Regions from separate parts of the Franzmannia qiaohouensis genome, predicted to be linked through region 1. Evidence: predicted binding sites of a transcription regulator. Region 1 holds the regulator's gene; each other region holds the start of a gene.
The links. Region 1 encodes PhoB, which activates phosphate uptake and scavenging genes when phosphate is short. Its sites were predicted from a motif close to TGTCATANNNNTGTCANA; they were not measured.
Positions count from the first base shown of each region.

Region 2: QC821_RS02595 (bifunctional metallophosphatase/5'-nucleotidase) is a predicted target of PhoB. The motif match lies at 1,639-1,656, and genes of this name have one in related genera.
Region 3: QC821_RS14855 (PhoX family protein) is a predicted target of PhoB. The motif match lies at 1,245-1,262, and genes of this name have one in related genera.

Region 1 is NZ_JARWAM010000001.1:344,913-348,187, reverse strand. Features, by position in the region: gene ubiA (4-hydroxybenzoate octaprenyltransferase) at 1-817, shown strand, start outside; gene phoB (phosphate regulon transcriptional regulator PhoB) at 888-1,577, shown strand; gene phoR (phosphate regulon sensor histidine kinase PhoR) at 1,579-2,895, shown strand; gene QC821_RS01630 (ABC transporter substrate-binding protein) at 3,050-3,275, shown strand, end outside.
Region 2 is NZ_JARWAM010000002.1:87,017-90,291, forward strand. Features, by position in the region: gene QC821_RS02595 (bifunctional metallophosphatase/5'-nucleotidase) at 1-1,544, opposite strand, end outside; gene QC821_RS02600 (hypothetical protein) at 1,714-1,863, shown strand; gene QC821_RS02605 (ABC transporter ATP-binding protein) at 1,870-2,988, opposite strand; gene QC821_RS02610 (ABC transporter permease) at 2,985-3,275, opposite strand, start outside.
Region 3 is NZ_JARWAM010000010.1:115,072-118,346, forward strand. Features, by position in the region: gene QC821_RS14850 (ferredoxin reductase family protein) at 1-1,132, opposite strand, end outside; gene QC821_RS14855 (PhoX family protein) at 1,309-3,275, shown strand, end outside.

The DNA.
Region 1 (3,275 bases):
CCGGCCGATCGGCACCTGGCTGCTGATGTGGCCGACGCTGTGGGCACTGTGGCTCGCCGCCGAGGGCCTGCCGAGCCGCGATATCCTGCTGATCTTCGTCGCCGGGGTCTACGCCATGCGCGCCGCCGGCTGCGTGATCAACGACTATGCCGACCGCCACGTCGACGGCCACGTCAAGCGCACCCGCGAGCGTCCGCTGGCCACCGGCCGCATCAGCGAGCAGGAGGCCAAGGGGCTGTTCGCCGGCCTGGTGGCGCTGGCCTTCCTGCTGGTGCTGTTCACCAACCTGTTCACCATCCTGCTGTCGATCGGCGGGGTGGTGCTGGCCTTTATCTACCCCTTCATGAAGCGCTACACCCACTTCCCGCAGGTGTTCCTGGGTGCCGCTTTCTCGTGGGCGATTCCCATGGCCTTCGGCGCCGTACTCGGCCATGTGCCGCCCGAGGCCTGGCTGCTGTTCGCCGCCAACCTGGCCTGGACGGTGGCCTACGATACCCAGTACGCCATGGTCGACCGCGACGACGACCTCAAGATCGGCATCAAGTCCACCGCGGTGCTGTTCGGCCGCGCCGACAAGGCGATCATCGGCCTGCTGCAGCTGGTCACCCTGGGCCTGCTCGGCTGGGTCGGCCAGCGCCTCGGGCTCGGCGCCTTCTACTGGCTCGGGCTGGCCGCCATGGCGGCGATCTTCGTCTACCAGCAGTGGCTGATCCACGACCGCTCCCGGGAGCACTGCTTCCAGGCCTTCCTCAACAACCACTGGGCGGGGCTGGTGCTGTTCACCGGACTGGCGCTGACGCTATGGCCGGAGGGGTAGGGTTGTCACGAGAATGTCATCTAAGCGCGGTGTAATCGCCATACTGTCATGACCCCGATGAGGCCACCGGATGACCGCCAAGACCGTTCTGATCGTCGATGACGAAGCCCCCATCCGCGAAATGATCGCTGTGGCCCTCGAGATGGCCGACTACCGGGTGCTCGAGGCCGACAACGCCCAGGATGCCCACGCCATGATCGTCGACGACCAGCCCGACTTGCTGCTGCTCGACTGGATGATGCCGGGCACCAGCGGCATCGAGCTGGCACGCCGCCTCAAGCGCGAGGAGACCACCAGCGAACTGCCGATCATCCTGCTCACCGCCAAGGGCGAGGAGGACAACAAGATCCAGGGCCTCGAGGCCGGCGCCGACGACTACATCACCAAGCCGTTCTCACCCCGCGAGCTGGTGGCGCGCCTCAAGGCCGTGCTACGCCGCACCACGCCCAAGGGCGTCGAGGAGGCGGTGGAGGTCGAGGGGCTGATACTCGACCCCGCCAGCCACCGGGTCAGCGCCCACGGCAGCGCGGTGGAGATCGGCCCCACCGAATATCGCCTGCTGCAGTTCTTCATGACGCACCAGGAACGCGCCTATACTCGTAGTCAGCTGCTCGACCAGGTGTGGGGCGGCAATGTCTATGTCGAGGAGCGAACCGTGGATGTGCATATCCGCCGCCTGCGCAAGGCGCTGGGCGAACCCCATCAGCACCTGATCCAGACCGTGCGCGGTACCGGCTATCGGTTCTCCGCCAAGATCTGACATGCGTCTCTGGAGCCGCGAGCTGTGGCGCCTGGCGCTGATCGTCGCCGCCGCCAGCCTGGTCGGCTGGTTGCTGGGTTTCGCCAGCCTCGGCCTGGCCGCAGGCCTGGCCATCGTGCTGCTGCTGCAGCTGCGCCAGCTGCACGCCCTGCACCGCTGGTTGACCCGCCACCCTCACGCCGAACCGCCCGCCGCCCGCGGCCTGTGGGGCGAACTGTTCGACCGTCTCTACAAGTATCAGAAGGCCCAGCGCATCACCCAGCAACGCCTGCGCGACACCCTCAAGCGCATCCAGGACTCCTCGGAGGCGATGAGCGACAGCGTGGTGATGCTCGACCGCCGCGGCGACCTGGAGTGGTGGAACAGCGCCGCCGGACACATGCTGGGGCTGCAGACCGTCCACGACCGCGGCCAGCACATCACCAACCTGCTGCGTGATCCGCGCTTCATCGACTACTTCAACGCCCGCGACTACCGCGAGCCGCTGACGCTGACCTCGCCCATCGATGAGCGCCAGGTGCTGCAGTTCCAGATCACCCTCTACGGCGACGACGAGCGGCTGCTGATGGCCCGCGACATCACCCGCCTGCACCGCCTCGAGCAGATGCGCCGCGACTTCGTGGCCAACGTCTCCCACGAGCTGCGCACGCCGCTGACGGTGCTGGCCGGCTACCTCGAAACCTACACCGACATCGCCGACCAGCTGCCACCGCGCCTGGCCCGTGGCCTGGGCCAGATGGAGGCCCAGACCTCGCGCATGCAGAACCTGGTCAACGACCTGCTGCTGCTGTCGCGGCTGGAGATCGACCGGCGCGGCGACGACGAAGCGCCGGTGGCCGTGGAGTCGCTGCTCGAGGCGATTCGCCGCGACGCCGAGTCGCTCTCCGCCGGGCGCCACCGCCTGCTGGTGGAGTGCCACGATCCGCGGCAGCTGGTGGGCAGCGAGCAAGAGCTACGCAGCGCCATCTCCAACCTGGTCTTCAACGCCGTGCGCTACGCCGGCGACGGCCGCCATATCACCCTGCGCTGGCGCACCCAGGGTGACGCTGCCTGCCTCGAGGTAGAGGACGACGGCGAGGGCATCGACCCGGTGCACATCCCGCGCCTCACCGAGCGCTTCTACCGCGTCGACAAGGGCCGCAGCACCGCCACCGGCGGCACCGGCCTGGGCCTGGCGATCGTCAAGCACGTGCTGCTGCGCCACGACGCCCACCTCGAGATCGTCTCCCACCCCGGCCGCGGCGCGCTGTTTCGCTGCGTCTTCCCGGCCACCCGCCTGTCCCGGCCGAGTGCCGTGGCGCTATCGTCTCAGGCCTGAGCCGTGGCTGTCGCGAGACGGTTTCATATGCAACAGTCAAAACAGCGCTGAAAGATTGCACCAAGCCCCCCTGGCATTCTCGGCTACCTTGTGAGAGAAATCTCACACGGGCAGTCGCCCATCAAACGCTTGAATGAACCGAGGACAAAACAACATGACGTTCAACAAGACCCTGCTGGCCACCGCCGTGATCGGCGCCATGCTGGCCTCCACGGCCCACGCCGAGACGCTGCGCTGGACCCGCTCCGCCGACAGCCTGACCATGGATCCGCACTCCCAGAACGAGGGGCCGACCCACTCGGTCAACCACCAGATCTTCGACACCCTGCTCTACCAGGACATGGACGTGGAGTACCAACCCGGCCTGGCCACCGACTGGT
Region 2 (3,275 bases), on a different contig from region 1:
ACGATGGTGCCGCGGCCGTCGTCATAGGCCGCTCCCAGCACGTGATGGCTGTCGCCACCGGCAGCGGTGAAATGGTTGGTGGCGATGGTATAGCGCTGGTCCGGCGCAATCGCATCCAGCGAGCCGTCGACCTCGACCTCCAGGGTCACGACCCGCTCGCCCGGCGCTTCGCGGCTGTCGTATACCAGCTGCGTGCCGTCGGAGACATGCAGGAAGCCACCATTCTCGCCTGGCGCATCGGCCAGGGCGATCTCGAAGGTTTCGATCAGCTCGGCGCCGCTTAGCTCGACCAGCGTCAGGCGGTTGCCGAAGGGCTGCACGGCGATGAGGTCGCCAACGGTAACCTCGCCTGCCGGCAGCGGCTGGCGAATGCCGCCGCCGTTCTGCAGCGCCATCAGCGTGTCGGTTTCCACCCGCCGGGCGGCGGCCAGCTGGCCATCGGCGATCAGGTTGCCCAGCGCCGTCTCGTTGGCGCGCACGCTCTGCTCATCGCCATCGCCGTGGCGCGGGTTGGCCAGGGTCTCCGCCAGCGCCACGCCTACCGTCTCGTCGCGCAGGGACTCGATGGCCGCCGTGTAGGGCGCCAGCATCTCCGCGGCTTGGGGGTCGGGGTCGCTGTTCTCCACCGCCAGCAGCTCGCCGCTGACATCCACCACCATGCCGTCGCCGTCGAAGATCACCTCCATCACGCCGAGATATTCACCGTACTCGCCGGCCTGACCGATGACCGTTGGTGCCATGGTCTCGCCGCGCTGGTTCTCGGTGACCAGGGTCGGCGGGTCGAGCCGGGTATGGCTATGCCCGCCGATGATGATATCGATACCTTCGACCTGCTGGGCCAGCAGCAGGTCATTGCCGACGCTGGGATCACTGTCATAGCCGAGGTGGGTCAAGGCGATGATCTTGTCGATGCCTTCGGCTTCGAAGCGCTCGACCATCGCCTCGGCGGCCTCACGGTAGTCGCTGAAGCTCACGTCACCGGGGCTCGAGATATTCGGCGTGTCTTGGGTATTGAGGCCGAAGATGCCGATGCGCTCACCTTGATGCTCGACCACGATGCCGTCATGGATCGTGCCGCCCTCGGGTGCCTCGGCCAGCGACTCGCCGAGCAGCGCCTCAAACTCGGGTGACGCGGAAAAGTCCATGTTGGCGGCGACGATCGGGAACTCGGCGGCCTCGAAGAAGGCCGCCAGCGCCAGATGCCCCTCCTCCGGGTCGCCAAGATCGAACTCATGGTTACCGGGCACGAAGGCGTCGTAGCCCATCAGGTTCATGAACTCGACGGCGTCCTGGCCGTGGAACTCGGTGAAGTAGAGCGTACCGGAGAAGATGTCGCCGGCATCGAGCAGCAGACCGTCGCCGTGGCGCTCGCGCGCCTTGGCGAGCGTGCTGACCAGCTGCGGATAGGCGTCGGTGCGGCCGTGCAGATCATTGGTATGGAACAGCGTGAGGGTATAGCGCTCATCGGCGGGATCGGCACTCACCAGCCCCGCAACAAGCAGGCCCGCAAGGCCGACCACCAGACACCCTTGTCCATTTCGCATCGTGACGACTCCTTTCGTTGATGAGGCAGGTTCCCCAGGCATGATGAGCTGTCTCCCATCCCTGCCTATATTAGCACTCACCCTCTGGGAGAGCCGACATCTCACTGTCATGTGGTGCTCTTAGGCTAAGCGGACAAGGTGAAGCTCAACGCGACCGCAGGAAGTGGATATGGCAAACAGCAAGCGCCCCCCTCTCAGCGACGAAGAGACCGAAAGTCTGGTGCAACTGGCCAACGGCAACGCCCTGTCCAGGCAGCGCCGCCGTGACCGCGAGGCCGCCCGGCGGCGCCAGCAGCGCCGTCTCGGACGCGACGAATAGCACGCCTCAGTCGAACAGTACGCTGTCCCGCTCGCTGTCAGCGGCGCTGACCACGAACCCCTGACGCACGCCGACGGCAACCTCGCTACCCTCCTCTAGCTCCTGGGCGCTATCGGTACGCACACGCACCAGGCAATCGCCGACCCGCACGTGATACTCCCAGGCGTCGCCGAGGTAGGCGCGGATCTTGATCGTGCCGCGGGCAAGTCCCGGTTGGGCAGCATCGTGCGATGCCGTCAGCTGCACGTGCTCGGGCCGCACGGCGAGGCTCGCGGGCCCCCGCTCGGGGGTATCGAGGTTGACCTCAAGCGTGGCAGTGGCCTCCCCCGCATCGCCCCAGCGAATCGCTACCGTATCACCTTCGCGGTTCAACACGTCGCAGGGCAGGTAGGAGACGGTGCCGATGAAGTCGAGCACGAAGCGGGTCGCCGGCCGGGTATAGACCTCGGTGGGCGTACCGATCTGATGCAGCACCCCGGCCGACATCACGCCAATACGGTCGGACATCGCCAGCGCTTCGTCCTGGTCGTGGGTCACGTAGAGAATCGGCAGGCCGGTATCGCGCTGGACCTGCTTGAGCTCGGCGCGCATCGACTCGCGCAGCTTGGCGTCGAGGTTGGAGAGCGGTTCGTCTAGCAGCAGCAGGCTAGGCTCGATGGCCAGCGCCCGTCCCAGCGCCACGCGCTGCTGCTGGCCGCCGGAGAGCTGGCTCGGCATGCGGGCACCAAGCTCGCCCATGCCGAGCATATCCAGCACCCGCTGGACGCGAGCCTTTATCGCGTCGCGCGGCAGACCGCGGACCTTGAGCGGGTAGCCAATATTTTCGTAAATGTTCATGTGCGGCCACACCGCATAGCTCTGGAAGACCATGCCGATGGGCCGCTTGTTGGGCGGCAGGTCGCGCCGTGTGGCTGCATCGAACACGGTACGGCCGGCCATCTGGATGGCGCCCTGCTGGGCACTCTCGAGCCCCGCCACGCTGCGCAGGGTGGTGGTCTTGCCGCAGCCGCTGGGCCCGATCAGCGAGAAGAACTCGTTGGCGTCGATGGACAGCGAGACGTTGTCCACCGCGGTGACCTGACCGTAGCGCTTGGTCAGGCCGTCGAGGGTCAGAATGGCAGTCATGCGTCAGGTTTCCCCGCGCGTCGCTCGCGGCGCCGCGCTTCGAGTTTGGTAAGCCACTGGGTAAATAGGTAGAGCAGCAGAATCACCGGCAGGGTCAGCACCGCCAGCGCCGCGGCGCGCCCGGTGAAGCCGGAATCCTGCATCAGGAAGATCCATACGCCGATGGTCTCCGCGCCGGTGGTCCAGATCAGCACCGAGACAGTCAGTTCGTTGAATGCCGAGATAAAGATCAGCACCCACCCGGCCAGCATCCCCGGGCGCAGCAGCGGCAGGGTGATGTCACGAAT
Region 3 (3,275 bases), on a different contig from region 1:
GGCCCAGCTCGCGATAGAAGTGGGCCGTCACCGTGAAGCACTCGTTCTCCCCGGCGCAGCGGGTAAGCTCATCGAGGTAGTAGGCGCGGTCAGGGCCATTGGCCAGGTAGAACAGCTGCACGCCGCGCCCCTCGTCCAGGTCGGCCATGCCCCGCGCCGCGCTGACGAACGGCGTGATACCGATGCCACCGCCCAGCCATAGCGCATCGCGATCAGGATGGTGCGCGGCGAAGAAGTCGCCGTAGGGGCCCTCCAACATTACCCGGCTACCCACACTGACCGTCTGCAGCGCATGACTGGCGTCGCCGAGATCCTTGATGCCGACCCGCAGCAGCGGGTCATGCGGTGCCGAGGCGATGGTGTAGGGATGCTCTTCACCCCGCCCCGCCGTCAACGACTCGTCGAGCGGCGTGAGATAGACGAACTGGCCGGGGCGATAGCCAAGCCCGCGGGCCTCTGGGCGCAGCGCAATTTCCACCACCCCGCGGGCCAGCGGCGCGACGCACTCCACCCGGTAGGGGTGGCGAGCAAGCGATGGCGACAGCAGCTTGCGCCACACCATGGCACCAGCGCCAAGGGCGCCGAGCAGCCACCACGGCCAGGTCTCCCCCGCCAGCGGTAACGCGTGGCCCAGCGCCAGCAGCAGCGCCGCTGCCGAGAGCATGTGTAGCCCCTTCCAGCGCTGGTAGTCGAGCCGCCCGAAGAACTGGAAGGTCGGCGCCAGGAAGATCACCATCGCCAGCCAGGCCAGCCAGCCGCTCCACAGTGCCAGCTGCGACGGCGGCGGAAACAGCGTCAGCACCGCCACGTCAAGACCCGCCGGCACCCGCGCCAGGCCCAGGGCCAGCACGTGCAGCATGATCAGGATAAAGGCGCTGAAACCGAGCAGCCGGTGCAGCTGCCAGAGCCGGTCGAGCCCACCGAACCAGCGGTCGAATCCCGGCAGCCGGATACTCAAGGCCGCGGTCACCAGCAGCATGGCAAGCCCCACAATGCCGCTGACGCGCCCCACCCAGCCGAGCAGCGCCGCCGCCTCCCCCGGCGGCCAGCCCAGCCTCGGCGCGGCCACCACCAGCGGCACCAGCAGCGCGACGATCAGCAGCAAGTCGCCGCGGTAGAGACGCAATGCCATACGCCCTCCTCATCAGTTAGCTCTACAGTGTCGACGAGGCGCGAGCTGGCGCAAGGCAAGACACGGCGTTACTTGATCCATATCAACTCATGTCACCCAAACGACGCCATTAGGTCATGCTAATGTCATCTAGGCTGCCAACAATGGCGTCTCGTTCCACATGAGGAGACATGGCCATGAAACACCCGCAGCGACCCGGCGCGGTCGATCCGATTCTCGCCGACGGCGACGAGCCGCTCAGCAATACGTCCGGTAACCCCTATTTCGGCGATATCCTGGAGACGCGTCTCAGTCGGCGCAGCGTGCTGCGCGGCAGCCTGGCCACTTTCGTCGCCGGCGCCATGGCCACGCACCTGCCGTTCTCCTCTGCTTTCGCCGCCGAGGGAAGCGCTGCGGCGGCACCCAGCCTCGGCTTCTCGGCCATTCCCACCAGCGCCGCCGACGCCGTGATCGTGCCCGACGGTTACCGGGTACAAGCCATGCTGCCCATGGGCACCCCGATCAGCGGCGCGATGCCCGCCTACTCGCTCGCCGCCAGCGGTGAGGACCAGGCCCACCAGGTCGGCAGCCACCACGACGGCATGCACTTCTTCCCGCTGCAGGGCAGTTCCCGCGACGGCCTGCTGGTGATGAATCATGAGTACATCGAGCCGCGCTTCCTGCACGCCGCGGCGGCAGGGCTAGCCCTCGACCGCAGCGGCTTCCCGCAGAACGAGGACGGCAGCCGCGACGACGACCAGGTGCTCAAGGAGCTCAACGCCCACGGCGTGACCGTGGTGCGCGTGCGAGCGGACAACCAGGGCCAGTGGCAGGTGGTCGAGGACGCTCACAACCGCCGCATCACCGGCCTGACGCCGATGCGTCTGGCCGGGCCGGTAGCCGGCACCGAGCACGTGGTGACCAAGTACAGCCCGGACGGCAGCATGACCCGCGGCACCCTCAACAACTGCGCCCACGGCGTCACCCCGTGGAACACCTACCTGGCCGCCGAGGAGAACTGGGCCGGCTACTTCGCCAACAGCGACACCGAGATCGACCGTCGCCAGGCGCGCTACGGCATCGAGACCCGCGACAGCGGTCGCTACCAATGGCACCGTGCGACCAGTGGCGCCGACGAGTATCTGCGCTTCGACGCCAGCGCCCGCGGCGCCTCCGCCAGCGAGGACTACCGCAACGAGCCCCACGCCTTCGGCTGGATGGTCGAGATCGACCCCATGGACCCGGCCTCCACGCCGATCAAGCGCACCCACCTGGGCCGCTTCGCCCACGAAGGGGTGATCTTCGCCCCGGCGGTGGAGGGCCAGCCGGTGGTCGCCTACTCCGGCGACGACGCGCGCTTCGAATACATCTACAAGTTCGTCTCGGCGCGCCCCTTCGAGGCCGCCACGGCCGACGGTTCCCTGCTCGACGAAGGCACGCTGTATGTGGCGAAATTCAACGATGACGGCAGCGGCGAGTGGCTAGCGCTGGCCCCGGGTGAGAACGGCCTGACCCCGGAAAACGGCTTCGCCGACCTGGCCGATATCCTGGTCAACACCCGCAGCGCCGCCGACCACGCCGGGGCCACCAAGATGGACCGCCCCGAGTGGGGCGCGGTGGATCCGGCCACCGGCCAGGTCTACTTCACCCTGACCAACAATACCCAGCGCCAGGAGAGCCAGACCGATGCCGTCAACCCTCGCGCCGACAACAGCTTTGGCCAGATCGTGCGCTGGCAGGAAGAGGGCAGCCATGCCGGCACCCGCTTCGCCTGGGACCTGTTCGTACTGGCCGGCGACCAGGACGACAGCCGCGACCTGGCCGGCGAGCCGCTGGACCAGGAGGCTATCTTCGCCAACCCCGACGGCCTGTGGATCGACCCGGATCGCCGCGTCTGGATTCAGACCGATATCAGCGAATCGGTGATGAACAGCGGTATTTATGAGGTGTTCGGCAACAACCAGATGCTCGCCGCCAATCCCGAGACCGGTGAGATCAAGCGCTTCCTCACCGGCCCGGTGGGCCAGGAGATCACCGGCGTGATCACCACCCCGGACCAGCGCACCATGTTCGTCAACGTCCAGCACCCGGGCGCCACCACCGAGGCCGAGGCCTTCGCGGCGGGCGACCTGGTCAGCCACTGGCCGGACGGCGGCAGCGCCAT